DNA from 4 places in the Neptunomonas sp. CHC150 genome. Region 1 is predicted to be linked to each of the others. Evidence: predicted binding sites of a transcription regulator. Region 1 holds the regulator's gene; each other region holds the start of a gene.

Region 1 (7,685 bases):
TTCGCCGCTTAGGTGTCGCTGGCTTAGGCATGATGCAGTCAATGATGTTGGCTATGGCGTTATATGCAGGTGCTTTACAAGGCATAGAGCCGGTCTACGAAGCATTTATTCGATGGGTCAGCTTGATTATCGCCACCCCTGTCGTGTTTTATGCTGCCCGACCTTTTTTTGTGGCTGCCTTACGAGATTTGAAAGCCCGCCATTTAAGTATGGATGTGCCTGTATCGATAGCAGTGGGAGGAGCCTACCTCGCGAGTGCCGCCGCTACCCTGCTGGAAACCGGAGAAGTCTATTATGACTCGGTTACCATGTTTACCTTCTTCTTATTGATTGGCCGCTACCTTGAAATGCAAGCGCGCCACCGTACAGGTCGCGCCGGAAACGCATTACTCAACCTTTTACCCTCCAGTGCCACTCGTATCATCAACGGCAATGAAACATTGGTTCCAGCAACAGAGCTCAACGTTGGCGATGTTGTGTTAGTCAAACCCGGCCATATAATTCCGGCGGACGGTACAATCTGTGTGGGCGGCACATCGGTAGATGAATCTGCATTAACTGGCGAGTATCGCCCATTAAGCAAGCATATCAACGACCCTGTTGTCGGCGGCACAATTAATGTAGAGAACCCCATTCAAATACAGCTCACAAGCGTGGGGACAGAAACAAAATTATCAGCCATTGTGCGCTTATTAGATCGTGCCCAACAAGAAAAGCCAAAGGCTGCACAAATAGCTGATAAAGTAGCCAGCTATTTCGTAGCCGCTGTACTCATTACCGCTGCTGTTGTGAGTTACGCTTGGTGGCATATCGCTCCAGAGAACGCATTCTGGATCACTCTTTCAGTACTGGTGGTCACTTGCCCTTGTGCTCTATCATTAGCCACTCCAACCGCCCTAACAGCGGCTACCGGTACACTGCGCCAACATGGCTTACTCATTACTCGCGGGCATGTGCTCGAAAGCCTCTCAACGGCAACGCATATTGTTTTTGATAAAACAGGCACACTGACAGAAGGTAACCTTTCTCTACAGCAAACAGTAACGTTCGGGCATTACGATACTGAGCACGCGTTAACGGTAGCGGCCGCATTAGAAGCCCACTCTGAACACCCAATCGCTAAAGCGTTTCACCGCTTCGGAGCCCAATCAGCCGACAACATAAAGGCGAGTTTAGGACAAGGTATCTGCGGCGAATATAACCAACAACAGTACCGTTTAGGAAAGCCTGAATTCGCCTCTCAACTGTGCAATCAATCGATCAGTTACCGTGACGCTCCCGACCAAGAACAGCAGTGGCTATTATTATGTAACGATCAAGCCCCAATAGCCTGGTTTAGCCTGAGTGATCAAATTCGAAACGACGTTCCATTAGCCCTTAAGCAATTAAAGCGCCTAGGGTTTAGCGTTAGCATGCTCACCGGAGATAGCTCATCGGCTGTATCCGCAGTAGCCGAACAACTCGCTATCACAGACATTATCAGCAATGCTTCTCCGCAGGATAAGCTTGCGCACATACAGCAACTACAGCGCCAAGGGGCGCAAGTTATCATGGTAGGCGATGGAATCAACGACATTCCCGTGTTAGCCGGTGCTCAAACCTCTATAGCGATGGGCAGTGCAACCGATCTCGCCAAAACGAATGCAGATGCTGTACTGATTAGTAGTGAAGTAACCTGCTTAGTCGACGCTATTGTCCTAGCACGTAAAACTCAGCGCATTATTCGTCAAAACCTAGGCTGGGCAATCTGCTATAATTTGCTGGCGCTTCCCCTAGCAGCCTTGGGCTTTGTGGCTCCTTATATGGCAGCTATTGGCATGTCTACAAGTTCACTGGTTGTTGTAGGCAACGCTTTGCGTCTCACTCGGTTACCCCGTCGTAAACCGCTACACTCAGGCCAGAAGAGTCGTTAATTATGGAAATTCTTTTTTTTCTTATCCCACTTGCTGTTATTTTAACGGGCGCTGCTATTTGGGCTTTTTTTTGGAGTGTAAATACCGGCCAATACGATGATCTTGATTCACCCGCGCACAGCATTTTATATGACGACGATGACGACCTCATACCCGACGAAGCAAAACAAGATAAGAAGTAAATAACGTGCCCACCAGCCTCACACTCACCACGGCTATTATATTAGGTTTGCTTGGCAGTGCTCATTGCCTGGGTATGTGCGGTGGTATTGCAGCCTCTATTGCCATGACGCAGTCTCGTCGCTACTACTTGGTTGCATACAACGTTGGGCGAATATTCAGTTACGCTTTGGCTGGTTTTTTGGTGGGCAGTCTTGGATTCATGATCAAAGATCCCGTGACCGGACTTATACTGCGCACGGGTGCAGGTCTCTTGTTAATCGCCATGGGGCTTTATATCGGGCAATGGTGGAAAGGGCTAACCCGAATCGAAAAATTGGGGCAAGGGTTATGGTCTATCATCCGCCCCGCCGCCAGCAAACTACTGCCCGTTCAGACTCTTAGCCAAGCTCTACTGCTTGGCTTCTTTTGGGGTTGGCTGCCATGCGGTCTTATTTATAGCACGCTTATTTGGAGTGCCTCTGCACAACATCCGTTAGAAAGTGCTGTACTCATGTTTACCTTTGGCTTGGGTACCCTACCTGCCATGCTTGCAACTGGGTTATTAGCTAATGAGATCAAACAATTACTCCAGCGCCAATGGATTCATACTGTAGCTGGTATCGTGATTATCGCCTTTGGCATTTACACCATTCCATGGACGGGATTAACGCACTAGCTTGACCCCTGTCAAAACAACACACATCCGTATCCTCTAACATGGCGTCAATACTATGATGATGTACAGAGGATCTATTTGTGGCTCAACCGACTCAACTTGCTTGGAATACAGATTTAATCAAGCGCTATGACCTAGCAGGCCCTCGATACACCTCATACCCAACGGCTTTACAGTTTGATACTGAGCATAACGAAATTGATTTAATTCGCACCGGATTGAAAACCAGTGATGCTCATGCACCGCTTTCTTTATACATACATATCCCTTTTTGCGCGCATGTTTGCTACTACTGCGCCTGCAATAAAGTGATTACGCGCAACCGCGATAAAGCCCAGCCTTACTTAGACACTCTCTACAAAGAAATAGAACAAGCCGCTGCTTGGTACGGTAACCAGCGTATTGTAAACCAATTGCATTGGGGCGGCGGCACGCCTACTTTTATCAGTGACGAGCAAATGCAAGAACTGATGACACATTTACGTCATCACTTTGCTCTGCGCAATGACGATAAAGGCGATTATTCAATCGAGATAGATCCGCGTGAAGCTTCTTCAAACACACTAAAAACATTGCGCGCTACAGGTTTTAACCGGATTAGTTTAGGCATCCAAGATGTTGATCCTCGGGTACAAATAGCCGTTAACCGCGTGCAGTCAACTGAAGATACACAGCGCATTCTCGATGAGGCTCGCTCATTGGGGTTTAAATCCATTAACATGGATTTAATTTATGGATTACCGCACCAAACACTCGAAACGTTCAATAAAACACTCGATACAGTTATCGACATGAGCCCCGATCGCTTATCGGTATTTAACTATGCCCACATGCCTGATCGGTTTCGCCCTCAGCGACATATCAATGTAGCCGACTTGCCCAGCGCCAATGAAAAATTGGCTATTTTACAGTCAACGATTCAAAAACTGCTCAATGCCGGTTACGTCTATATTGGCATGGATCATTTCGCAAAGCCGACAGACGAACTAGCTATCGCTCAACAAACAGGCAAATTACACCGTAACTTCCAAGGCTACACCACACATGCCGATTGCGATTTAATCGCCATGGGCGTATCGGCTATTAGCCAAGTAGGAGACGTGTATTATCAAAACGAGCACGATATTACGGCGTGGAGTGCAGCCATTGAGGATCGAGGCCGTGCCATTAGGCGTGGCATACAGCTGACTAAAGACGACCATATACGTCGTGATGTTATCACCCAACTTATTTGTCATTTTTCACTGGATACTACCGCGATAGAGACAAAATACGACATCGACTTCTTTGACTATTTCAATGATGTGTTACCTGAAATCAATCAGTTTAAAGAAGACAAGCTGTTATCGGTTAAAAAAGACAAAATTATTGTTTCGCCTGCTGGTCGATTATTGATCAGGCGCATATGCATGGCCTTCGATGCCTTTATACCAAAGGAGCATACCACTCTCGGTTATTCAAGAATTATCTAATATAGCCTTCACCCGCTTTCCTAAATAGTCCATAATCTGCTTTGTAAACGAGGCAGTATTGGCTAATTACGACAGGAAATTGTCATGACAGATTGCGGTAAAGAAGGGAAAGTTCATAGTATTCATCAGTCACACTGCAAAACATGCAGTTTGAGCTCTTTGTGCTTGCCTGTATCACTCAACATGACCGAAATGGACCGTCTCGATGATATTATCGAAAAAAGCCGTCCGCTAAAGAAAGGCGATCACCTTTTTCACCAAGGCGATGCTTTTAAATCCGTATACGCCATTCGCGCCGGTAGCGTCAAAACCTACACAATTACGGACCAAGGCGAAGAGCAAATTACCGGTTTTTACTTTCCTGGTGAACTTGTCGGTCTAAGCGGGTATGACGATGGCATTTATCCGATCTCGGTTAAAATGCTTGAAACAACTGCCGTCTGCGAAATTCCGTTTGATAATTTAGATGACCTTTGTGGCCAACTGCCGGAATTACGTCGCCAAGTTATGCGCACCATGAGTAAAGAGATTAAGGACGACCAGCAAATGATGCTTTTGCTTTCTAAAAAGAACGCTGAAGCTCGTATTGCTACGTTCATATTAAAACTATCGCAACGCTTCAAAGCCCGAGGCTACTCCGAGCACAAATTCCGTCTTTCCATGTCACGCAATGAAATAGGGAATTATTTAGGCTTAGCCGTCGAAACCGTGAGCCGTATCTTTACACGTTTCCAGAAAAGCGAAATTCTGGCTGTTGATGGCAAAGAAATTGAGCTGTTAAGTATCGACAAGCTCTATGAAATATCCGGCGAATGCCCTGGCACTTCAGAGCCAACCGATACGCAAGAGTTATCTATATAAAGCATTCTATCATTGCTCTTTCTTTAGGGCTGACCTCATATACTGCAATGCCGGACTCAAACGGCATTGCCCTTTCAAATAAAAACAGCACTAATTGCGCTCAAAAACTCTCCTTTTGAAGGACAGACAACCGGCCTTATTCAACTAATCATGGTTACAGAAACAGAGTTAACGCCGCCATACCGTTAACCGTACGTGCGCGCTCTTAGCTCACAAGGGATAACCATGAAATTAATCAGTCTACAATGCCTTAGCCAATATCGCCTGTGGTTTAGTTTAGCCCTGCTAGCCGCACTTTGTAGCTATGCGCTGGTTATTAATAACATGCAGCGTACGCAATTATTTCAAGCGACAATCGATCAAGTATTATCAGATGATTACCCCATAGAACAGTCTCTTAGGCGGTTGTTATATCAGGAACCCGACTTATCATTAATCACGCTCTGGAAGGATAATGACCTTATTTATCCGGGTGAGGGTTTAGATAACACACTGGCTGAATTGAGCCGCTTAAAAATGGCTCTCCCGTATTTCGAACAATTGTTGAAGTCACAGACTTCTCACCCTTTGATAATCAACAGTAGTCAATATCATTGTTGGGAGAATGGTTACACCGTCTGCACTTGGTCTACATACACCACAACAGCCTTATTTATGCCGACACTGTGGTTGGCGATCTTATTCTCGTGCATCGGCTTTATACGTCTTGTTCTGAATTACTACGACAAACTAATCCAGACAATACATGACCTTGCATCGCCTTTATCAAATGTTCACCTATACACCTATCTATTGGGTCAACAGATCGGTTTCACTTCGCCTCAACCTTATCTGGACACGTTACAACAAGAAACGAACAAAGCTAAGCATCTTCTCTATCAACTCAACCACCTTATGAGACGACCATCACTAAGGCACCCTAAAGCTAACCCACCCATCAATTACAGCACCACCCGCACACCCGGCGACCTTTTTACTCCAATCGACATCATAAATGAGCACATACACACGTATTTACCGACGCTCTTGCAGCAACGTCGTACTATGGAGATCACCGTCGACTCCATCAGCGCCACGTCATACAGACGCGATGATGCGCACAGTGCAACTCAAGCACTCAACCGTATTCTTTCTAATTTATTGGATAATGTGGTTCAACACTCAAACAAAGGGCTATTCATCTATCACTGCAATCAGGACGATGACAGCCTGTCTCTTTTGTTAAAAAATGAGCGATGCTCGCCGCATGTACAAACGCCGATAACAATTATCGATGGTACAGGGCTCGCCTCTTGTAAATCCTTATGCAAAGCATTTGGTTGGCACTTATTAATTGATTGCGATGAGTGCTTTGTATCTGTAACACTCACACTACCCAAACAGACCAACCTTAAAAAACGCCAACAGGACACTTCATGTATCGCGTTTTAATAGTTGAGGATGACCCCGCCTTGCGCCAGGGTTTATGTAATTTACTGCAAGCCTCGCTGTACCGCTGTTATGATTTTTCTTGCGCTGAATCAGCCGTCACTTGGTTATCCACTAATCAACCAGATATTTGCATAATAGACCGCCAACTCCCCAAAATGTCAGGAGATAAACTTTGCCAAACAATCAAAGCCCAACATCCTGCCCTATCCGTTTTGATCTTATCCGGCAAAAACAGCGATTCTGATAAAATTAGAGGACTACAGTGCGGTGCCGATGATTATGTAACCAAACCCTTCAACCCTGAGGAGCTGCTTGCTCGTTTAGCCGCAATACGCCGCCGAATTCCGTACCTTATCCCTACCCCGCCTTCAAACCAACTAAAGCTAGGCGATACAATAATCGACCTAAATACGCATACAGTGACGTTTATTGACGGCTCCACTCAAACGTTAACACTTAAAGAAGCCCGTATAATAGAGCGCCTGCAACGAAGCACAAACCGAGTAGTCACGCGAGACGAACTGTATGACTTTGTATGGGGCCAGCACTACCTGCCTAACAGCCGCGCGTTAGATCAGTATATGGTCGGATTACGGCATAAGTTACGCGACACATCACACGAGCATCGATACATTGTTACCGTCCGCGGGCTGGGTTACAGCCTAAATTGCTAAATCTTACATAAGCCTGACACTTCAGCGCCTCGCTCCTTTTATTATCGTGGAGAAACGGTCAGTACTGCCGCCATCAACGACATAATGATAAGGATAATAGCCATGTCAGAAACTCATCGCTGCAACCACAGCCGACGCAATGCCATTAAAACCCTAGCCGCCGCTCCTTTGCTCGCCCCTTGCGCTAGCGCATTCGCTAACGCACCGGAACCACCACCTTCGCCAGTCAGCGGCCAGTCCCTTCAAGAATCCGTAACCCAACTCCAAACCCTATCCAATGCACCGATCAAACGGATAGAACGCTTCCAACTAGCACCAACCGATTTACCCTGGAAAAAAAGTTTAGGGAAACTAGAGCAAGGCCAAGCAGTCACGTTTTTGCTTACTGGACACTGGTGGTTTTTTAAAGAACAAAGTCGCTGGCTTGAACCTGGTTTTGTATTTTTCGCACGTACCACAAACAAGACGGGTAGCAGTGTTATTTACAACGCCATGC
Region 2 (7,685 bases), on a different contig from region 1:
CCATCATTGAATAATGAAACGCTACTTCACGATTATTTAGATGTGTCTAACTACGTCATCGTTATTTCTGATGAAAATGGCTTTATTGGTAAGAGTTTATATGGGTTTACCGTCGATTACCTAGCTTATGCGCTAGTATTGTTTAGTGCATTTTTATGGTTGCTGTACGTCGGTAAGAAGAAAAGGAAAAATTGAAGTCTAAAAAAGGCGCGAAAGCGCCTTTGATGCATCTTTTGGAGATATTAGCTCATTTCCATCACGATACGGCCGGTGATCTCCCCTTTCTCCATATCTGCAAAGATCTCGTTGATGTCTTCTAGTTTCTTCGTTTCTATAGTCGCTTTGACTTTGCCTTCAGCGGCAAATTGTAGACATTCTTTTAAGTCCTTGCGTGTGCCTACAATGGAGCCGATGATGCGGACACCGTTGAGTACGGTATCAAAAATGGGGATTGGCATTTCTTCGGGCGGTAAACCCACCAGTACGCAAGCGCCACCGCGACGGATTGATTTGTAGGCTTCGGAAAAGGCGGGTTTTGATACGGCTGTGCAAACAACGCCGTGTACGCCGCCGTTGGTTAGTTCAGCTATCTTTTGGGAAGGGCTTTCTTTCATAAAGTCGATGCTGTATTTCGCCCCAAGTTCTTTTGCCAAAGCCATTTTAGAATCGCCAGTGTCTACGGCAATCACATTCATCCCCATAGCTACGGCGTATTGGATGGCTAAGTGCCCTAAGCCGCCCACACCGACAATAGCCATCCATTGACCCGGTTTTACGTCAGACACTTTGAGCGCTTTGTAGGTGGTGACGCCGGCGCAGAACAAAGGTGCCGCTTCGACATAACTGAGCCCGTCCGGAATTTTGACGGTGTAGTTACCATCAGCTAAGCAGTATTCAGCATAACCGCCATCTACTGAATAACCTGCGTTTTGCTGGTCTAAACAGAGGGTTTCTTTGCCTTCTAAGCAATAATCACACTGGCCACAGGCACTGTATAGCCAAGGTACACCAACTCGATCCCCTACTTTTAAATGGGAAATTTCACTACCTACTTCTACAACTTCTCCTACACCTTCATGTCCTGGAATAAGTGGCATTTTAGGTTTGACTGGCCAATCACCATGGCAAGCGTGAAGGTCAGTATGGCACACACCGCACGCATGGATTTTGACGAGTACATCATGCGCTTTAACTGTCGGAAGAGGCATCTCTTTGATTTCTAAAGGCCCTTTAAACTCATTAACAACGGCTGCTTTCATGGGTACTCTCCTTTACTTCGTGTAAATAGAAATCGTTAAAGAATATTAGAACCGATATTAGGACGCCGTGTTTAGATCTAGATCATCATTCAAGCGCGTTTAGCGTTTGTTTAAAGTAATTAGATTTTTTGCCGCATGCTTGGTGTAAGCTCTGGTTTGTCTTTATGTGTCTGTTAAAAGTGTCAGTAATTTTTACATTTAATGTTTCTTATTGGAGACTTTTTTATAAAAACTAAAGTAAAACAATGGATTGGAATATGTGGCGTAATGTTTGCTTTTAGAGACAGTAGTTATTTTAAGGAATTAGTCATGAAACTATTAGCTTACGCTGCAGTTGGTTTTTCGATGATAGCGGGGGCGGCTCAATCGGCCATCATCACAGCCGATTTAACCCCCATTGTAAACACGGCACAAACGTACTCGCAGACAATTACTTTGCCGACTAATGTCACCTTCGCTGATGTGACACTCGGGCTTATGCTCAAGGGCGACTACGATTTGAGCAGTGAGTACTTTAACTTTTATATTGATGGTACTCAGCTGTTGTCTTGGAACGCCTCTTCACCGGGTATATTTTCCACCACTATCTACCCGCACTATGATTATCTGCTAATGGGTAGCCTGTCGATTAGCGATGTGCAGTGGACCAGCTTTGCTAGTGATCAAACACTTAATCTATCGTGGTCTAATGGGCCGAATGTTAACGCCTATGCTAAAGGAGGCTTAGATTTCGTCTCGTATACGTTAACAGGAACACCCAGTGTGCTTGCACCAAATACAGCGACTCAGCAAGAGGTGCCTGAACCACTTTCACTCGCATTACTAGGCTTAGGTTTGGCGGCTATCGGTTACAGCCGTCGTAAGAAAGCGAACGCTTAGTGAATACGCCTGCGCTGAGGAGTGCAGGCGTATTATTGTAACGTTGTTAAAATCATATCAGTCAGTTCAGGCATGGTGTTGGCAGTAAGGCACTGGGCCGGTGTTGTGAATAAATCATCGTATCCAACATAGCGAATAAACGGTATGTGTCGTTCGTGTGCGGCTTGTTCGTCATAGTCGGCATCACCCACAAATACACGGTTCACATGTTGGCCAGTGATGGCCGCTATTTTATCGAAGTTCTCTGGTTTTCGTTCATCCCCGCCATACACGGCGACAAAGCAATCCAATAGTTGATTATTCTCTAGTGTCTCTTTAATTTCATTAACCGGCGCTGCGCTGTTGATGAATATTGCTATACCTTCTTTTTGTAATGTATAAAGCATTGAGCGAGTAGCGTCGTCTATTGTAAGAGATCGCATCCGGTCGTCTAGCGTAATCTGAAAGCGAGCTAAGAAATCATCCATACTTCCTGTTATAGATTCCAATTGAAATGTATCAAGCATCATTTGAATTTTAACGGCCCGAGGAATACCACCGGTAGACAGATGAATGTGTTTGGCTTGTGCTTGCTGTTCTTTAGTTAGTGGTATTCCAAAACAGTGGATAAAGGCATCCAGTTTGATCATCAAGCTGTCGACGATGACACCATCGAAGTCGAATATAGCGATCTTTTTCATACCGAATACCTTTAATGAGAATCTGATTAGGTACCGTACCTCCTTAGCGGTGATTAATGAAGGCTAAAGAGCAGCATTCATCGATAGTGTGAGTGGCGTGGTATTTCTTCCAATCAGCTGACTTAATTGATGGCTACTATCAAATAGAGCTCCCTTGGCAGCGCCTGCATCTGAGTCTGCCAATATATTTGCGAAGCCTTCAGGCAAGCCCGCGCCAACCAATACTTTGGCAAATTCTGCTTCGGGTAAGTTTTGGTATTGGATCGTGTTGCCCGTGGTCTCGCTTAGGTAATGTGCTAATTCGGCAAGCGTATAAGCGGTATCGCCTGCCAGTTCATAAACGTTGCCTGCTTGATCTTGCGGCGATGCCATGACGGCGGCAGCGGCGGCGGCATAGTCTGCACGAGGTGCTGAGGCTATTTTTCCATTGCCTGCAGCACCAATGAATGCGCCATGCTCAAGAGCGGAAGGTATGCTGGCCAAGTAGTTTTCGGTGTACCAGCCATTGCGTAATAGAACAAAAGGCACGCCAGATTCGGCTAACTTTTGTTCGGTTATGACATGCTCCTGAGCTAATGCCAGCGGGGAGGTATCTGCATGCAAAAGGCTGGTGTATGCGATGAGGGTGACGCCTGAAGCGTTGGCTGCATCAATAACCGCGGAATGCTGAGACGCTCGTTTTCCGATCTCACTGGATGAAATGAGTAAGAGCTTTTTGGCTCCGTTAAAGGCTGTGGCTAACGTTGCTGGTTGATCATAGTCTGCTTGGCGGACAACGACACCGAGATCCGCAAGGTCTTCGGCTTTTTCAGGGCTACGTACGGCGGCGATAATGCTATTTGCAGGTTGTGTTTTAAGCAGTTCATGAATGACCAAACGGCCTAGCTGGCCTGTCGCTCCGGTTACAGCAATCATAGTGTGCTCCTTTTGAATCGAAAATGATTGAATAAGTAATCAAGAAGTCGCTTGATGTAATCTATGCTAAACTCCTAGCTAACTTTTAGTAAGTACGTACAAAAAGGTAAGTATGAAAAAAGATATGATCAGTCATCATGACAACCCTAAGACGCCGCCCGACGTTGCTTATGTGCAGGGTGAAATAGGTATACCTTTGTCGGTGAGAATGGAGCGCGGTGATTTATTTGCAGAGCAATGCCCTTCCAGACAGGTATTGAAGCATGTAACGAGTCGTTGGGGAGTTTTAGTCTTGGTCGCATTAGCCGGAGGGACTTACCGCTTTAGTGATCTGCGTCGTAAGGTAGCTGGGGTTAGCGAGAAAATGCTAGCACAGACCTTGCAAGGGCTTGAGTGCGACGGTTTTGTGAAGCGCGTTTCGTATCCTGTTGTTCCGCCGCATGTCGAGTATAGCCTAACGTCGCTAGGGCTTGAGGTGAGTGGCAAGGTTGAAGCGTTGGCGGATTGGATCGAACTGAACCTCTTCGAGATTTTAGAAGCGCAGGCTAAGCATTCGCAGAACAGCCCGTGATTGGTTATGCCGGTCTATCGGATGCTGCAAAAAGTTGACCTCTGGGTTATTATTTACCGTTAAACGTATAAAGATTTCGCTGACTGTCCTGACAGATTGTTATGGACGATAGAGCCATATTGAGGAAAGTAAGATGTCAGAACCCACTGCGCAAGCGACACCACAACTACCCTACCATCGCGACTTTCCTGTGGGATGGGATGAGCTGCACCGTAATTGTCGCGCTTTATCATGGCGGTTATTGGAAAAGGGCCCGTGGAAAGGCATTATTGCGATCACACGAGGCGGTTTGGTTCCTGCGGCGATTTTGGCTCGTGAATTAGATATTCGACTGATCGATACCGTGTGCGTAACCAGCTACGGTATTGCCGAGGAGGGTGCCGAGGCAATGAAACAAGGTGAGCTGAATATTCTTAAAGGGGTTGAGGGTGACGGTGAAGGCTTCTTGCTTGTAGATGACCTAGTCGACACGGGTAAAACAGCACGTGTGGTTCGTGAGATGTTACCTAAAGCGCACTTTGCAACTATTTACGCCAAGCCTGCTGGCTGCCCTCTAGTGGATACCTTTATTACTGAAGTAAGCCAAGATACATGGATCCGTTTCCCGTGGGATATGGAACCAGCGTTTGCAACACCGCTGGCAGCCAGAAACACATAAGGCGCTAGACGGGTACCGTTTATTTCGTTTAGCATCCAAGATGCACCGAAAAAGAGCAGAATAAATAAGGTGTTAAGGCGCTAAAGTGATCTGCGCGAGCCCCTAGGGCTGGCAAGTCCGCATGAAATCTAAAAAACTGTCCTTGTGGTCAGCTTTTTGCATCTCATAGGCTCAACAGCCAACAGGCTCCCTTAACGAATCATTACATGGGAATGAGGATTGGATTCATGAAAAAAACCGCGTTTAAAAAAGCCCTAACAGGCCTAGCTGCAGGTATTGGTCTTGCAGCTGCGTTAACAGCGCAAGCGGCAGAGCCATTTAAAGTCGGCTTTGTCTATGTTGGCCCTATAGGTGATCACGGCTGGAGTTATCAGCACGACCAAGGGCGCAAAGCGGTAGAGGCGTATTACGGTGATAAAGTGGAAACCACTTATGTTGAGAACGTGCCGGAAGGAGCTGATGCTGAGCGGGTCATTCGTAACTTGGCCAAATCAGGTAATGACCTGATTTTCACGACCTCGTTTGGTTTTATGAATCCAACGCTAAAGGTTGCTAAACAGTTCCCTAAAGTGACTTTTGAGCACGCAACGGGTTATAAGCAGGCCAAAAATATGGGTACCTATGTATCCAATACCTACGAAGGCCGTTATGTCGCAGGCTTTGTGGCTGCAAAAATGACCAAATCTAACAAGATTGGTTATATCGCCTCTTTCCCAATTCCTGAGGTAATCCGTGATATCAATGCCGTTCAATTGGCATTGAATAAATACAACCCTGAAGCCGAGTTGAAAATAGTATGGGTCAATACGTGGTTTGATCCGGGTAAAGAAGCTGATGCAGCAAATGCGATGATGGATCAGGGTGTGGATGTAATTTTGCAACACACCGACTCACCAGCTGCCATGCAAGCGGCTGATCGTCGTGGTGCTTATGCTGTAGGCCAGGCGTCTGATATGTCGAGCTTTGGCCCTAAAGCACACTTGATGTCTGTGGTTGATAACTGGGACCCTTACTACATTAAACGTGTTCAAGAAGTAATGGATGGCACGTGGAAATCAACCGACCATTGGGGCGGCATGGCTGAAGACGAGATTGTTATCCCTGGCTTTAGCGAAAACGTACCGGATGACGTGGCATTAGAAGCACAAGCGCTGATTGATGGCATTAAAGCAGGCACACTACATCCGTTTGCCGGACCGATCAAAAACCAAGCCGGCGAACTGATTGTCGCCGAGGGTGATGTTCTGCCGCACGGCGAAATCGCTGGCATGAGCTGGTATGTTGAGGGTGTAGAAGGCGACATTCCTAAATAAATCGCTCAACCACCTAGGGGCTGTGGTGCGGCCCCTTAGTAACAAATAACACACTGGGTTCGGCCGCCAATATGCCGAACTCCCTCTTTTAACGAACTAAAGGAGGTGTGTTATGACACCTGAAACATCAACTGCTGATATTCCTCTCATTGACATTGCGCCGCTCTACAGCGAAGACCCAAGCGATTGGGTGGATGTTGCGCGACACATTGACCATGCTTGCCAACGTACAGGCTTTTTTTATGTCAAAGGCCACACGATTGACACGTCTACAATGAACGATGTTGTTGGCATGGCAAAGCAGCTGTTTGCTCAACCAATGGGCGAAAAGCTTAAAATAGACATTACTCAGTCTGCGCATCATCGAGGTTACGGTGCCATTGCAACCGAACAACTAGACCCCTCGTTGCCTGGTGACTGTAAAGAAACTTTTGATATGGGGCGGCACTTATTAGCCGATGACCCCGATGTACTGGCTGAAAAACCACTGCATGGTCCTAACCGTTACCCCGAAATAGATGGTTTCCAAGCCACCATGGAAACCCATTATTGGCGTATGCTCGAGCTGGGAAAAACGATTCTTAAGGGGATTGCCGTAGCGTTAGGTATAGCGCCTGATTATTTTGACAGCCGCTTTACGCACCCTATTAGTGTGCTGCGTTTTATTCATTATCCCCCTGCTTCTGCTTTGTCGCAGGACAATCAAATTGGTGCTGGAGCGCATACAGATTACGGTTGTATTACGATTCTGTACCAAGATGAAGTGGGAGGTTTGCAGGTCCAGAACCGTCAAGGAGACTGGATTGACGCAACGCCCGTACCTGATACCTTTGTGATTAACATTGGCGACATGATGGCGCGTTGGAGTAATGACCGATACACCTCAACGCCTCACCGAGTGGTTAATCAGGCGCAGAAGGATCGTTATGCCTCTCCCTTTTTTGTGGAACCTAATTTTGATACTAATATCTATTGTTTAGATGGCTGCAGCGATCAAACCTCCCCTCCTAAGTATGAGTCAATCTCAGCTGGTGAGTACTTACTATCGCGTTTCAGGGATACCTACGCGTACCGTCAAAAGCGCTAAAAGGAGAGTTCTATGAGCATGAAGGATTTTATTGATCAGTTACCTAAAGCTGAACTGCACCTACATCTAGAGGGGAGCCTTGAGCCTGAACTGATGTTGCAGTTAGCCACTCGCAATGGCATTACTCTGCCGTATGCGGATGTAAACGAAATTCGTCGTGCTTATCAGTTCAATAATTTACAAGACTTTTTAGATATCTATTATCAGGGCGCAGGTGTACTGCAAACAGAACAAGACTTCTTTGATTTAACGTGGGCGTATTTACAGCGTTGTAAGGCGCAGGGAGTTGTTCATACCGAGCCTTTTTATGACCCTCAAACGCA
Region 3 (7,685 bases), on a different contig from region 1:
GACGTCGGTCTTTACACACACGCCATAAAGTCATATATTTCTGTAATCGGTATTACACCGATTTCGTTCTCGGGGCGGGGTGAAATTCCCCACCGGCGGTAAAGCCGATCAAGCTTGCTTGAAACGCTAAGCCCGCGAGCGCCTTTTTAGCTCAGTTGTCATATGCGCTATATGATGTGATCTACTCTCGGAGTAGGCAGTACATATCATGCTGTTAGCCATATAGTGAGTTAAAAAGGGTCAGCAGATCTGGTGAGACTCCAGAGCCGACGGTTATAGTCCGGATGATAGAGAGCGTGTCAGACATTGTCCTCCATGGCGTATTACGCGATGGTGGGAGACCTATGGGCTGTTACGTCCGGCATACGCCGTCGTAGCGCCCGTGGCTTGCCTGTCCGTTCGCCCTGATTCAGTGATTTTTAGTAGGATAAACCCATGAATCAGAGCTCAACGAATTCTAATACACTTAACATTCGCGATCAGCGCATCGCTTTTATACATGCCTCATGGCATACCGACATCGTCCTTAATTGCTGGGAAGGCTTCCGCAATGAAATGGCTGAGCGCGGCTATGATGTGGATAAATTTGACTTAATTGCCGTACCGGGCGCTTATGAGATACCACTACAAGCCAAGCTACTCGCCAAAACAGGTCGCTACGCAGCCATTGCTTGCAGCGCACTGGTAGTGGATGGGGGTATTTATCGCCATGACTTTGTTGCCCAGACGGTATGCAACGGCTTAATGCAAGTGCAACTAGAAACCGAAGTACCCGTGCTCACCGCTGTACTCACGCCGCATAACTTCCACGAGCATGACGAGCACAAGCAATACTTTAGCCGTCACTTTGTGCAGAAAGGTCAAGAACTGGCCAATGCTGCCGATGGTGCTATTCGTTTAAAAGCGTCCATATAACAGTGTTAACTCAGGGCGCTATTGAGCGCCCTTTTTCTTACTTTTCTGCTTTTCTAACAGCGCCTCATACCGCTTATCCGTAAGCGTTTCTAAAAACGCCACCAGTGCATCAATACGTTTATCATCTAATGCGGGGCCTGTTTCAAGCTCTGTTAGCGAAAGGTTTTCATTCACCTCTGGTGCTCGCCATGGTTTTCCGGTTTCGGGGTTGATCTGGCGTTTTTTACTACGGCTGTTGTACTTGTTATAAAAAAGAATGACTGTACGTAAATCTTTAAACGTTCCGTTGTGCATGTAAGGAGCAGTTACCGCAACATTGCGCAAGGAAGGTGTCTTATACTTACCGCGGGCTGCCACATCTTGTTCGACCGCTGGATTATTTAGCAAGCCTTCATCAATGGCTTTCACTCCGTTTTTATGACGCAAGTGGCTGTTCTCTGGCACTCCGATATTGTGATATTGATAATTTGTGAATGTCTCATCGGCCCTGTTGGGGGTTGTCCGCAGCTGGTGGCATAAGTTGCAGTTAGTGAATTGTTGGGAGAAGAAAAGCGTACGGCCCAACTCCTCTTGTGACGTCATTGTGTACTCGCCACGTAAATAACGGTCATATTTCGAATCAAATGGCGAGAAAAAATCACCCTTTTCAAACTCGGCTATCGCATCCGTCATAGCGTCATATGCTGTATCGTGATCCTGAAAAACAGCATCCCCATAAATACCTTTAAAAGCACTTTGGTAATGATTGTTTTCTAGCAAACGCTCAACGACACTGGTTTTATCTGGCATTCCCATTTCAATTGGGTTTAACGGGGGGCCACCAGCTTGCTCAGCTAACGTTGACGCGCGGCCGTCCCAGAATTGCCCGCCCGCATATATACCATCTTTGCGCCGGTGGAACTTAGGTGCGAATGCCGCATAACCAACACTCGGCGCATTACGATCGCCAAACGATTTTGCGTCGTCACCTAGAGAAGCCGCCATACCAACGTCAGGGCTACGGTGGTCAACAAAACCATCCGCTGGGGCATGGCAGGTAGCACACGACATAGTGCGATTGAAAGATAAATTAGGATCAAAAAATAACTGCTGGCCCAACTGAGCTTTTAACTCAGGCGACGGTGTCGCGTCTTGCTCCGCCCACACCAGACCGCCAATACAAACACTCATACACGTTACGATGGCTAACCAAGACTTGATGACGCTTTTCATGATACCTCTCTACGATTGCTTAATACCTAATGGGTATCGGCCTCGCCAAATACTCCCATAAAACAATCGGCTAACTACATGGGTTGTTATGCCTTTAATACCGTGCGGCAAAGGATACGCCGAAAAAACACACCGAGCAGGCATAGTAAAATAAACAAATTATATAAGAAATGATCCCGATCAATACGCTAAGTTTCAACACAAGCCATAATTGTAATAAGAAGTGTTATCATTTATATTACTTAGATAACGTGTTCAACGTATTTTCCATCGCTTTAAAGGAGTGTTTTATGAAAACGGTTTCCCGGCTGGCACTTGCCATCGCCATTAGTGCTGCCACACCCGTTGCTCTTGCAGCGACAGCAACAGAAGTTTTAAAAACTTACGGCGATATTGCTGAAGCGACCTATTCTGACTCATTAAGCACGGCCAACACATTAAAAGCTAAAATTGATGCACTATTAGCTGAGCCAACACAAGCAACATTGGAGGCAGCACGTAAAGCATGGTTAGCCGCACGTGTTCCTTACCAACAAACGGAAGCGTATCGTTTTGGTAACGCTATTGTTGATGACTGGGAAGGCAAGGTCAATGCATGGCCATTAGATGAAGGCCTGATCGATTACGTTGACGCGAACAGTTACGGTTCTGAATCTGATGAGAACCCCGTTTATGCTGCCAACGTGATAGCTAACACATCAATTACTATTGGTAACGAAACCGTTGATGTAACCGATATCACGCCTGTTTTGCTGTCCGATACTCTACAAGAAGCCGATGAAGTTGAGTCTAACGTAGCAACGGGCTACCACGCTATTGAGTTTTTACTGTGGGGCCAAGACCTTAACGGTACAGAACCTGGCGCCGGTAATCGTCCAGCTACTGACTTCAGCCTAGACAATTGCACCGGCGGTCATTGTGATCGTCGTCGTGCTTACTTGGAAGCAGCGACTGATCTCTTGATTTCTGATCTAGAAGAGATGACTGAAAACTGGAAAGAGGGCGGTGACGCTCGTAAACAGTTAGCCGAGAAAGGCGAAAAGGGCGGTCTAGCGACTATGCTCACAGGTATGGGTTCGCTATCTTATGGTGAGCTCGCGGGTGAACGCATTAAACTAGGTCTGATGCTGCATGATCCAGAAGAAGAGCACGATTGCTTCTCTGATAACACGCACAACTCCCACTATTATGATGCTAAAAGCATAAAAAATGTTTACATGGGTACTTATACCCGTGTTGACGGCAGCGTAGTAAGCGGCCCTAGTTTATCTGATCTGGTTAAAGCTCAAGCTCCCGAAGTGGATACCCAGTTGGTTAGCGAGCTCAATTCAACAGAAGCCGCCATGCAAGCGATGGTTGATGAGGCAGAAAAGGGCAATACCTTTGATGTACTGATTGGAAGCGGTAACACTGAAGGCAATGCGGTTGTTCAAAAAGTAGTGGATGCCCTAACAACACAAACCAAGTCAATCGAGAAAGCGATTAGCACTCTCGGCTTGGACAATATCGAATTGGAAGGATCCGACAGCTTAGACAACCCTAGCTCAATTCAGGGATAAATGTCGGTACTGCACCACACCCTGTTCATTGTGGGAACAGTAGCGATCTCATGCTTAACCGCCGAGATCGCTACCTCGTTACCATTGCTGTCGATCCAGGGAAACGCACCAACGGCGGACGCTGCAACACTGCATAAGCCCGCGTCGCCTAACGCTTTCGCGCAGCCTGCCAGTAACTTGTCTTTTGAAGAGCGCATGCCCTTCAACTTAGGGCACAGTTTATTCAAGAAACTCTGGGTATCATCACCGTCTTCGACTACCGCTAGCGATGGCTTGGGGCCTCTGTTTAATGCTCGGTCTTGCATGCGCTGCCACGTTAGGGACGGGAGAGGCCACCCACCCGATGTAGGTCAACTTAAGCCCGCAACATCGACGGTTATACATCTGAGCATTGCTCCACAGAACGAGCAGCAAGAAACATTACTCGCCCAAGGTAAACTGGGAGTCATTCCGGAACCAGCTTATGGCAATCAATTACAAGACATGTCTATTCAAGGGCTACCCGCTGAAGGGCGCATAGCACTGGAGTATGACGAGCACACCGTTACGCTTGCTGATGGCGAACAAGTTATCTTACGAAAACCTAGAATCACGATCACCGACTTAAGCTATGGGTCGTTCCACCCCGATACTATGATGTCCATGCGCGTAGCACCAGCGATGGTAGGCCTCGGTTTGCTCGAAGCAATTTCTGAAGCCGATTTGCTAGCCCACGAAGATCCCGAGGACCTTAACCAAGATGGCATTTCGGGCCACGCCAATCGAGTCTGGGATTACAAAACGCAACAGACCGCCATAGGCCGTTTTGGCTGGAAAGCCGGCCATCCCACTATTGAACAACAAAATAGCATGGCGTTGCGCAATGATATCGGTATATCCAACACACTGTTCCCTGCTGGTTTTGCCGATTGCACTGAGGCACAATCTTTGTGCCAATCGTTACCCGACGGGAACAGTCAGCACCTAGATGGTGTCGAAGCATCTGACGACATGGTAAAGATGCTCACATTTTACACCCAGCATCTTGCCGTACCCGATAAGCGTAATCGCCATTCTGGTTCCGTCAAACGAGGCGAGCAGCTATTTTCGCGCATTGGTTGCAGCCAATGCCATATACCAAGTTACCAAACACGATCCGACACGGTAGCAAGCCTGGCCGACCAAACGATTTGGCCGTACACCGACTTACTACTGCATGACATGGGAGAGGGCCTTGCTGATCATCGCCCCGAATACCAAGCCAACGGGCGTGAATGGCGCACTCCCGCTTTGTGGGGTATTGGGTTAACTCAGATGGTGAGCGGTCATACTCAATTCTTACATGACGGCCGTGCGAGGAGCCTACAGGAGGCCATCTTATGGCATGGCGGGGAAGCCGACGCTGCTCGACAACACTATAGCCAGCTCACGGCAAATGAGCGAAAGGATCTGATCCAATTTCTGGAGTCATTATAAATGAAGTTTTCGACTACCTTATTAGCGGCCGCATTAGCTTCGGCCACTGGTTATTCTAGTTTAGTTTTAGCAGCACCAGAGCCTTCTACATGGGCCGAACTGAACCAGAGCATTATTCATAGTCACGTTATGCCGCGCTATGAACAGCTAGGGACGAACAGCCTTAAACTGTCCGAAGCCACCCAAGACCTCTGCTCAGTAGACACTCCCGCGGCCCAAAAAGCTAACCGGTTAACCGCCGCACAAGACGCCTACCGCAACGCTATGGATGCTTGGCAGGGGATACAGCACATTCAATTTGGCCCTATTACACTGCTCATGCGTAACTTTAGTCTTGAGTATTGGCCCGATAAAAAGAACACAGGCGCTCGCCAGCTCCGCCAAGCACTTACAATGCCCGAGCCAGCCTATGATACCGAGTTTTTTCATGCGGCCAGCGTCAGCATCAAAGGGTTTCCTGCACTTGAGCGCCTATTATTCGCCCCCTCTGCTACAACAGACCTAACTCCCAACTCTCCTCATTGTGAGTTAGCCGTAGGCATTGCAGAACATATCAACTGGAACGTCGCTTCTGTCCATGATGAGTGGGAAGCCGAGGCCGAATCGATGGCCGTTGTCGGGGAAGAGGAGAACTATGAATCTCATAAAGATGCCGCCACCGCATTTATGAAATCATTAGTTGAACCGCTAGAAGCCATTCGTGATAGCAAGCTGCTGGCACCTTTAGGTGATACACCAGAAGAGACACGATGGAAAAAAAGTGAGTCTTGGCGCAGCGGTATTTCGATTGCGAATGTACGTACAAATATAGCCACATTGCATGAGCTATACAGCGATACGGGCCCTCTTAACGTAGAAGCCGTGCTAGCGGATAATGGTCAATCAGACCTAGCGACAGAGATCGACGCACTCTTTGAAAAAGCTCAAGCGCAACTTGCGCCTATTACCGAACCTGCAAATACCGTCACGCCGAAGCAACGCGAACAAATGTTAGCGGCAGCGGACACTATTCGAGCGCTTAAAAACAACTTACTTGATGCCATGCAATTGTTAGATGTGCAATTAGGATTTAACAGCCGTGATGGAGATTAATCGTCGTCAGTTTTTAAAATGGCTTACCATTGCGCCTGCCGTCAGCAGCTCCTTCTCGCTAGCGGCCAAGGCTGAGGATAGCCAAGCGATAATAGATGGTCAGGCGCTATATGCTTCGGCCAGCCAAGGCGACGACGGGCTGTACTATATTCATGTTGTAAATAGTGAAGGCCATGAGCTGATGAGACACTCCGTTCCGGATCGCGCTCATCAAGTAATCAGCCACCCTACACGTCCGTGGATTCTGGGAATTGCGCGTCGTCCCGGCACTTTTATTGAAATTGTCGATTACCAGACATTAACGCTGGTTAAACGGGTGGAGAGCGAGCCGGGTTACCATCTATATGGTCATGCTCAAGTCTCTGACGATGGCCGATATATCATCACTACCGAAAACAATATGGCAACTGATGAGGGCATGGTCATTGTTCGGGATATTGAAGACGACTTTGCCGTCGTCAAACGCTTTCGTACACAAGGGATAGGGCCGCACCAAGTCATTTTATCTCGCGATCAGAAAACGCTCGTCGTTGCCAATGGAGGTATTCGTACCGAAGGACGCGAAAAGACAAACCTCGATACAATGAAGCCGTCGCTTGTGTATTTAGATGCACACAGCGGTGCTTTATTGGAGCAAGCTTTTTTGGCCGATGAATATCACCAATGCAGCATCCGCCATATTGACCTGTCTGCACAGGGGCAGGTCATTATCGCAATGCAGTATCAAGGGCACCCAGCCGATCAAGTTCCCATCATGGCTAGCCATCGACGAGGAGAGCCGCTAAGGCCACTTGAGATTCCTCCCGCATTACAAAGCCAATTGGATCAATACTGCGGTAGCGCTTGTTTTGATCAGTCTGGCTTATATGCTGCAGTATCCGCCCCTCGCGGAGATCAAGTCATGATCTGGGACATGATGGATTACACCCTGATAGGCACGGTGAAAACCAAAGATGGATGCGGTTTAGCACGCACCCATAAAGCAGGGGAGTTTATTGTCAGTACGGGACGAGGGCGCTTATACCATGTGGATGTAGCCGGTCTAGAGCGCAAAGCTATTCGTTTTGATGCTACGCCAGTCCATTGGGATAATCATTTATTTCCGGTCATAGCTTAACAAAGCCACAGCCTTACACTGAAAAAGAGCCTGAAACAGATACGCTTCAGGCCCTTTTTTATGGCTGTTTACTGCAGTGCAAAATTGAAATCACCTTCAATATCATCACTGTTATCCATCACCAGATCAAAGCTTCCCGATGCACTGTATGTACCTAAAGCGCTCAATGTTATTGTTCCGCTAACAGCACGTATCACCTCAGGATCGTCTAAGTAGCCACCCATTTCCGCCGCAGACGTATGCAGCCTTACTAACACTTGGTTGCCTACTAGATCGTCTGTTACATAATTATTGACGACCGTGTAGTTACCCGCCGTAGGCTTATTCAAAAACTC
Region 4 (7,685 bases), on a different contig from region 1:
AGAAGCTAATGCCGATACGTTACATGTAGAGCTTCCCGTTCTGCCGCTACGCGATGTTGTTGTGTACCCTCATATGGTTATTCCTTTGTTTGTTGGCCGTGAAAAGTCTATCGAAGCATTGGAAGCAGCAATGGAGGGTGATAAAGAAATTTTACTGATAGCCCAGAAAAATGCCTCTGACGATGAACCTGTAGCTAGCGATCTCTTCAATATTGGTACCGTTGCCAGTGTCTTGCAAATGCTAAAACTGCCCGACGGAACAGTTAAAGTTTTGGTTGAGGGTGACTATCGAGCACAAATTAATGAGCTCGCAGACGATGAAGGTTTCTTTTCGGCGACTGTTAGCAGTTTGCCCGTTGAAAAATTAAGTGCAGCTGAAAGTGAAGTTTACAAGCGCACAGCATTAGAGCAGTTTGATCGCTTTATACAAATCAACAAAAAAATACCATCTGAAGTGCTCACATCACTACAGAATATTGATGATATAGGCCGCTTATCGGACACAATTGCGGCTCACATGTCACTAAAGTTGGATGAAAAGCAAAGCATTCTCGAAATGCTTGATAATCGCCAACGCTTAGAGCATTTGATGTCACTCATGGAAGCCGAAATCGACCTTGTTGAAGTCGAGAAACGGATCCGTGGTCGTGTTAAAAAGCAGATGGAAAAAAGCCAGCGTGAGTACTATCTCAATGAGCAAATGAAGGCCATCCAGAAAGAGTTGGGTGACCTCGATGAGAATGGCGCAAGCGATATTGAAGAACTGAAAAATAAGATCGATGCAGCGAGTATGCCCAAAGAGGCGTACGATAAAACGTTGGCAGAGTATAATAAGCTCAAAATGATGTCCCCAATGTCCGCTGAAGCAACCGTTGTACGTGGGTATATCGATTGGATGCTGCAAATACCTTGGTCTAAACGCTCAAAAGTGCGCCATGATATGGCTCAGGCCGAAGCGATTTTAAATGAAGATCACTTTGGGCTAGAAGAGGTCAAAGAGCGTATTTTAGAGTATTTAGCCGTCCAAAAACGGGTTAAGAAGCTCAAAGGACCAATATTGTGCTTAGTAGGTCCACCTGGGGTCGGAAAAACCTCTCTAGGCCGTTCTATTGCGCGCGCAACTAACCGTAAATATGTGCGCATGGCTTTAGGTGGCGTGCGGGATGAGGCTGAAATTCGTGGCCACCGTCGCACGTATATCGGTTCGATGCCTGGTAAGTTGATTCAGAAAATGGCGAAGGTGGGTGTTCGAAACCCGTTATTCCTACTTGATGAAATCGACAAAATGGGTATGGACCACCGTGGTGATCCTTCCTCTGCGTTATTAGAAGTGCTTGATCCTGAGCAAAACTCGTCATTCAATGACCATTATTTGGAAGTGGATTACGATTTATCGGACGTTATGTTCGTATGTACATCTAATTCCATGAATATCCCTGGCCCGTTACTGGATAGAATGGAACTAATACGCATCCCTGGTTACACAGAAGATGAAAAGTTAAACATTGCACGTAAATATCTTGTGCCAAAGCAGATCAAGCAAAATGGGCTTAAAGATAAAGAGATCGAAGTGGGTGATGACGCCATCACAGGTTTGATCCGTTACTACACGCGTGAAGCAGGTGTTCGTGGACTTGAAAGAGAAGTTGCTAAAATCTGCCGAAAAGTCGTAAAAGATTTATCTTTAGGTAAATTGAAAGCTCCGGTTAAGATTACATCTGCAGAATTAGAGCACTACAGCGGAATCCAAAAATGTAAATTTGGTTTAGCTGAAGAGAAAGATCAAATTGGCCAAGTGACAGGATTAGCTTGGACCCAAGTAGGCGGTGATATCTTATCAATAGAATCCACTGTTGTACCGGGTAAGGGTAGGCAAGTCACTACGGGTAGCCTAGGTGATGTAATGAAGGAATCTATACAGGCCGCCTTGACTGTAGTCAGAAGTCGAGCACGTTCTTTAGGTATTCCCGCGGATTTTCATGAGAAAAATGATGTCCACATTCATGTTCCAGAAGGTGCTACGCCAAAAGATGGCCCAAGTGCAGGTATAGGCATGTGTACAGCTCTGGTTTCAGCGCTGACTAATATACCTGTCCGGGCTGATGTAGCGATGACAGGTGAAATTACGTTGCGTGGACAAGTGCTGCCAATTGGTGGTTTAAAAGAGAAGTTATTAGCCGCGCACCGTGGTGGTATTAAAACGGTAGTCATTCCTGATGAAAATCAGCGTGACCTGAAAGAAATACCTGATAACATTAAGGCCGACCTAGATATTAAGGCCGTAAAATGGATTGATGAAGTTCTTGAAATTGCCTTGACTTATCAACCTAAGCCGCTATCAGATGAAGAAGTAGAAGCTGCTTCTTCAGAAAAAAAATCGTCTAAGTCTGAAACAGGACAAATAAACACGCATTAACCGGAAACATAGGCAGAATCAGGGGGTTGGAGCTTGACACTTGTTTCTGCCAGTTGGTATAAAGTGCGAGATATTTGTGCTGGGCATGGACTACAGAACATAAAAAATAATCGACTCGATAAAGGGGAACATCGTGAACAAGTCTGAATTAATCGACGCAATTGCAGCATCTGCAGACATTCCAAAAGCAGCTGCTGGTCGCGCATTAGACGGTGCTTTAGATTCTATCTCTTCTGCTTTGCAGAAAGGTGAGTCAGTAGCACTTGTTGGTTTTGGTACTTTTTCTGTAAAAGAGCGCGCGGCACGTACAGGTCGTAACCCTCAGACAGGCAACCCAATTGAAATTGCTGCGGCTACATTGCCGACTTTCAAACCGGGTAAAGCGCTTAAAGACGCAGTTAACAAGTAATAGGGGCTAATCGCGTAAGCGTTTTAATCCCGAATCTGGAGCGGTAGTTCAGTTGGTTAGAATACCTGCCTGTCACGCAGGGGGTCGCGGGTTCGAGTCCCGTCCGTTCCGCCACTTTTGAAAAAGGCGCATTCTGGGAATGCGCTTTTTTTTTGAACAATGGATACTAGGTGAATCATGCTGCAATCGATTCGCGATAATTCTCAAGGTATTGTCGCTAAAGTTATTGTTGGTTTAATCGTTGTTACTTTCGCACTGTTTGGTGTCGAATCGTTAGTCAGTCTAACGGCAGGCTCCAACGCGCCAGCCAGCGTAAATGGTGAAGAGATCACTGAGCAAGAACTGTATCAGGCAACGCAAATACAGCGTCGTCAGTTGCTTTCTCAAATGGGCGAGAATGCAAACCCTGCATTGCTTGATGAGAATGTGATCAGCGGTATGGTTTTAGAAAGCTTAATTGAACAAAAAGCTTTATTGATCTCGGCGCAAGATAAAGGTTTGTATGTTTCTGATCGTATGCTTGATCAAATGATCATAGAAACGCCTGACTTCCAAATTGACGGGAAGTTTAATTCGGATCAATTTCAGGCGGTACTTCGTAACGCTGGTTTAACGCCACTTATGTATCGTGACTTGATGCGCAAAGAGCGAATCTTAGCTCAAGAGGCTAATGCTTATCAGCTTTCATCGTTTGTTGTGCCAGCGCAGCTAAAACAGGTAGTTGACCTTGAAACGCAAACGCGTTCAGGTAACTACTTTACTATGCCGTTAGATATCGAAGCCGCTAAAGTAGCAGTCACCGACGATGAAATTAAGGCTCGCTATGATCAAGAGCGTAGTTCGTTAACAACGCCAGAGCAGGTCGTTATAGAGTACATTGTGCTTGATAAGCAGGCGATGCGTGATGCGATAACTGTTACTGATGAAGAGTTACAGTCTGAATACCAACAGCGTCAAGCGTCCTTTGCACCGCAAAATGAGCGTCATGTAGCGCATATTTTGGTTGAAATTTCTCCTGACCAAGATGATGAAGCAGCGCTAGCTAAAGCTGAATCAATTAAGTCGCAATTGGATCAGGGTGCTGCGTTTGATGAGCTAGCTAAAGCTGAATCGGACGACATTGGCTCGGCTCAATCCGGTGGTGATCTCGGTAATGTAACAACGGGTATGCTATCTGAGCCCTTTGACAATGCGATGCTTGCGTTAAAACCTGGCGATGTTTCTGAGCCAGTGCGTACAGAGTTTGGCTACCATATCATCAAACTGATCAGCGAAACCGAGTCTACAATGCCTTCATTTGAAGAATTAAAGCGTTCTCTTGAAGATGATATCGTGACTCGTAAAGTTGAGTCTGAATACGTAGAAGGTTTAGAGCAATTAGCGGATACCACGTATTCAGCAGGAGACCTTGCTGAGCCTTCGGAAGTAATGGGCTTACCTATTGAAGTGAGTGCGCCTTTTGATCGTTCTGGTGGGGCGGATGTGTTTACGAGTAACGCTCAAGTAATTGAAGCGGCATTTGCTGATGAGCAATTAAATGAAGGGCTCAATAGTACGCCGATAGAGATTGATCAAGACCGTACTATGGTTTTACGCGTCAAAGACCATTTTGAGCCTCGAGAGCTATCGTTAGAAGAAGTCTCTGATCAGTTACGAGATCAAATAGCCTATGATAATGCTTCAAAAGCGTTGAATGAAAAAGCTGATAGTAAATTAGCCGCGTTAAATAGCGGTACATCATTATCCATGGCTGCTGATGATGCTCAGGTAAATGCGCTTGAGTCGCTTAGCCGTTCAGCTTCTTCAGCTCCCGCGGAAGTGGTTGGTAAACTATTTGCCATGCCGCATCCTGATGGTGCTCCTACAGCCTCTAAAGCTGTATTAGCTGACGGAAGTGTGGCGGTCATTCAATTAACTGCTGTGACTCAATCAGAAGCGGCAGAAAATGAAGATACGTTGAACGCAATGGGGCAATATTTAGCCTCAATGAAAGGTCAGGAAGCGTATAAAATGGTTGCTAAATCAGTTACTGATAGCGCTGAAATTGAGCGTAAATAGAACAGACACATATGAAAAAGCCTAGCTTGTTAGCTAGGCTTTTTTTTGTCTATGTATATTAGCATTTGTTGATGTAAGTTAATGATTTAAAAGTGGGCCTATTTTAATCTGCACTAGTTTAGTGGTAGGTGCTTCTTACTGTGTTAAGCGCCTAATTTAAATATGCAGAAGTAGGTCAAAATGATGATCATTAACGAAGCTGTAGTAGAGCTGTCTAGATTGCAGTTCGCTTTAACTGCAATGTACCATTTCCTTTTTGTACCCCTGACGTTGGGAATGTCATTCATTCTCGCCATCATGGAGTCGGTTTATGTTATTACCGGAAAACAAGTCTATAAAGACATGGTTAAGTTTTGGGGAAAGTTGTTTGGAATCAACTTTGCTTTAGGCGTGACAACCGGTTTAACCATGGAATTTCAATTTGGAACAAACTGGTCTTATTATTCCCATTATGTGGGAGATATTTTTGGAGCTCCACTAGCCATTGAAGGTTTAATGGCTTTTTTTCTCGAATCAACTTTAGTTGGTTTGTTCTTTTTTGGCTGGGACCGCCTAAGCAAGCTTAAGCATTTATTAGTGACTTGGGGTGTTGCATTGGGTTCTAACTTTTCGGCTTTGTGGATTTTGATAGCTAATGGATGGATGCAAAATCCTGTTGGGTCAGAGTTTAATTATGAAACGATGCGAATGGAGTTGGTCGACTTCGGCGCTTTGCTATTTAACCCTGTAGCACAAGTTAAGTTTGTACATACTGTGTCAGCAGGGTATGTAACAGGTGCGGTTTTTGTATTAGCGATTTCCAGTTATTACTTACTCAAAAATCGCGATTTACCCTTTGCGCGGCGTTCATTTGCTATCGCTTCGGCTTTTGGTCTGGCTTCTATTATCAGTGTTATTATCTTAGGTGACGAGTCTGGCTATGAGCTAGGTGATGTTCAAAAAGTTAAGCTGGCTGCTGTCGAAGCTGAATGGCATACGCATGAAGCACCTGCTGCTTTTACACTAATCGGTTTTCCGAATCAGGAAATAGGGGAGACGGAATATGCTATTCGTATCCCAGGAGTCTTAGGTTTAATCGCAACACGCTCTTTTACTGAGGAGGTGGAAGGGATAGCGGATCTAAAGGCTCATAACCGTCAACGTATAATAAATGGCATTTATGCTAATCAATTGCTTGATAAGTTGCGCTCGGGTTCTACAGACGAACTTGTTAAAGAAAATTTCGAAAAGGTAAAAGACGATTTAGGTTATGGGTTACTAGTTACTGCATTTACGGATGACATAAACAACGTAACCTCCGAACAGATAGATCAAGCTGTTGATTATAGTATCCCTCGTGTAGCGCCTATCTTTTTTGCTTTTCGTATTATGGTCGCGGCAGGTTTCATCATGCTGATCATTTTTGCTACTGCTTTTTATCAAAATGCGCGTCGTCGCATCGGCAACAACCGTTTATTTCTTCGTATTATCTTATGTAGTCTACCGCTTCCGTGGATCGCTTGTGAAACCGGGTGGATTGTCGCTGAGTATGGCAGGCAGCCATGGGCAATAGGAGAAATATTACCGGTACATGTCGCCGTATCTAGTCTGTCAGCAGGCGAGATTTGGCTATCGATGGGCTTGATGACTGCTCTATATACTGTTTTCCTTTTTGCAGAAATGTATCTAATGATTAAATTCGCCAAAAAAGGACCATCCAGCTTACATACAGGGCGCTATGCTTTAGAAGGTGATATAGCTCAAATGCGCGTTCAGGGGGAGCAGTAAAATGGATTATGAATTATTAAAACTAATATGGTGGGCATTGATAGGTGTTTTGCTGATTGGTTTTGCGGTAACCGATGGCTTCGATATGGGAGTAGGTAGCCTGCTGAGAATAGTTGGCAACGATGATATCGAACGTCGCGTAATGATTAATTCCATTGCCCCGCATTGGGATGGAAATCAAGTATGGTTTATAACCGCCGGTGGTGCGCTCTTTGCAGCATGGCCTATTGTTTATGCGACCTCTTTTTCGGGTTTTTACTTTGCAATGATTTTGACCTTAGTCGCGCTTTTTTTCAGACCCATTGGCTTCGATTACCGTTCTAAATTACCGAACCCTTCATGGCGTAATAGTTGGGACTGGGGGATTACGTTCGGCTCTGCTGTGCCGCCAATTATCTTCGGTGTGGCATTTGGTAATTTATTGCAAGGAGTACCTTTTGAGTTTGATAGCTACCTTCGGGTGACATATACAGGCACGTTTTTCGCTCTATTGAATCCTTTTGCTGTGCTATGCGGTGTTGTTAGCTTACTAATGATCATGACTCAAGGTGGGGCTTGGCTTCTGATTAAGACTGATGGCCACTTGCTAATAAAAGTTGCACGCGCAACATTAATCACTGGGTTATTGGCATGTTTGTGCTTTGTGCTTGCAGGTTTGTGGTTAGCTTTTGGAATAGATGGGTATGTGATCACGAGCCAGGTGAATGGTAATGACGTCTTAACTCCATTAATGAAGTCGGTTGAGATTCAATCTGGAGCATGGCTGAATAACTATGAAAAATATCCTGTGTTATTGCTTGCGCCTGTGTTGGGGGTTGCTGGCATGTTGGTAGCTAGTTTGGCTGGTGCTCTGCGTAAAGGCGCATTGGCTTTTTTGAGTTCATCGTTGGGTATCGCGGGCATTATAGTTACCGCTGGGGGATCAATGTTTCCTTTTTTAATGCCGTCTTCTTCACAGCCCGGAATGAGCTTGACTCTCTGGGATGCAACATCCAGTGAAATGACACTTAAAATCATGTTTTTTGTCGCGTGTGT

What was found. The regulator FNR, encoded in region 1, switches genes on or off when oxygen is low (the NO sensors DNR and NnrR bind a similar motif). The targets are predictions, from matches to a motif close to TTGATNTANATCAA.
Region 2: adhP (alcohol dehydrogenase AdhP) is a predicted target of FNR. The motif match lies at 1,332-1,345, and genes of this name have one in related genera.
Region 3: OW491_RS09485 (cytochrome-c peroxidase) is a predicted target of FNR. The motif match lies at 2,298-2,311, and genes of this name have one in related genera.
Region 4: OW491_RS17585 (cytochrome ubiquinol oxidase subunit I) is a predicted target of FNR. The motif match lies at 4,952-4,965, and genes of this name have one in related genera.

What each region holds. Positions count from the first base shown of each region.
Region 1 is NZ_JAPNXU010000006.1:241,525-249,209, reverse strand. Features, by position in the region: gene OW491_RS07190 (heavy metal translocating P-type ATPase) at 1-1,913, shown strand, start outside; gene ccoS (cbb3-type cytochrome oxidase assembly protein CcoS) at 1,916-2,095, shown strand; gene OW491_RS07180 (sulfite exporter TauE/SafE family protein) at 2,101-2,751, shown strand; gene hemN (oxygen-independent coproporphyrinogen III oxidase) at 2,832-4,223, shown strand; gene fnr (fumarate/nitrate reduction transcriptional regulator Fnr) at 4,308-5,084, shown strand; gene OW491_RS07165 (hypothetical protein) at 5,310-6,515, shown strand; gene OW491_RS07160 (response regulator transcription factor) at 6,500-7,189, shown strand; gene OW491_RS07155 (DUF3047 domain-containing protein) at 7,292-7,685, shown strand, end outside.
Region 2 is NZ_JAPNXU010000008.1:131,848-139,532, reverse strand. Features, by position in the region: gene OW491_RS09930 (hypothetical protein) at 1-195, shown strand, start outside; gene adhP (alcohol dehydrogenase AdhP) at 243-1,259, opposite strand; gene OW491_RS09920 (PEP-CTERM sorting domain-containing protein) at 1,569-2,138, shown strand; gene OW491_RS09915 (HAD hydrolase-like protein) at 2,171-2,818, opposite strand; gene OW491_RS09910 (SDR family oxidoreductase) at 2,882-3,733, opposite strand; gene OW491_RS09905 (helix-turn-helix domain-containing protein) at 3,942-4,304, shown strand; gene gpt (xanthine phosphoribosyltransferase) at 4,438-4,962, shown strand; gene OW491_RS09895 (BMP family ABC transporter substrate-binding protein) at 5,190-6,275, shown strand; gene OW491_RS09890 (2-oxoglutarate and iron-dependent oxygenase domain-containing protein) at 6,388-7,362, shown strand; gene OW491_RS09885 (adenosine deaminase) at 7,381-7,685, shown strand, end outside.
Region 3 is NZ_JAPNXU010000008.1:41,322-49,006, forward strand. Features, by position in the region: FMN riboswitch at 62-300, shown strand; gene OW491_RS09480 (6,7-dimethyl-8-ribityllumazine synthase) at 436-915, shown strand; gene OW491_RS09485 (cytochrome-c peroxidase) at 934-2,127, opposite strand; gene OW491_RS09490 (imelysin family protein) at 2,418-3,686, shown strand; gene OW491_RS09495 (di-heme oxidoredictase family protein) at 3,687-5,141, shown strand; gene OW491_RS09500 (imelysin family protein) at 5,142-6,233, shown strand; gene OW491_RS09505 (DUF1513 domain-containing protein) at 6,223-7,350, shown strand; gene OW491_RS09510 (hypothetical protein) at 7,419-7,685, opposite strand, start outside.
Region 4 is NZ_JAPNXU010000017.1:7,908-15,592, reverse strand. Features, by position in the region: gene lon (endopeptidase La) at 1-2,416, shown strand, start outside; gene OW491_RS17600 (HU family DNA-binding protein) at 2,550-2,825, shown strand; tRNA gene OW491_RS17595 (tRNA-Asp) at 2,863-2,939, shown strand; gene OW491_RS17590 (SurA N-terminal domain-containing protein) at 3,003-4,883, shown strand; gene OW491_RS17585 (cytochrome ubiquinol oxidase subunit I) at 5,070-6,650, shown strand; gene cydB (cytochrome d ubiquinol oxidase subunit II) at 6,652-7,685, shown strand, end outside.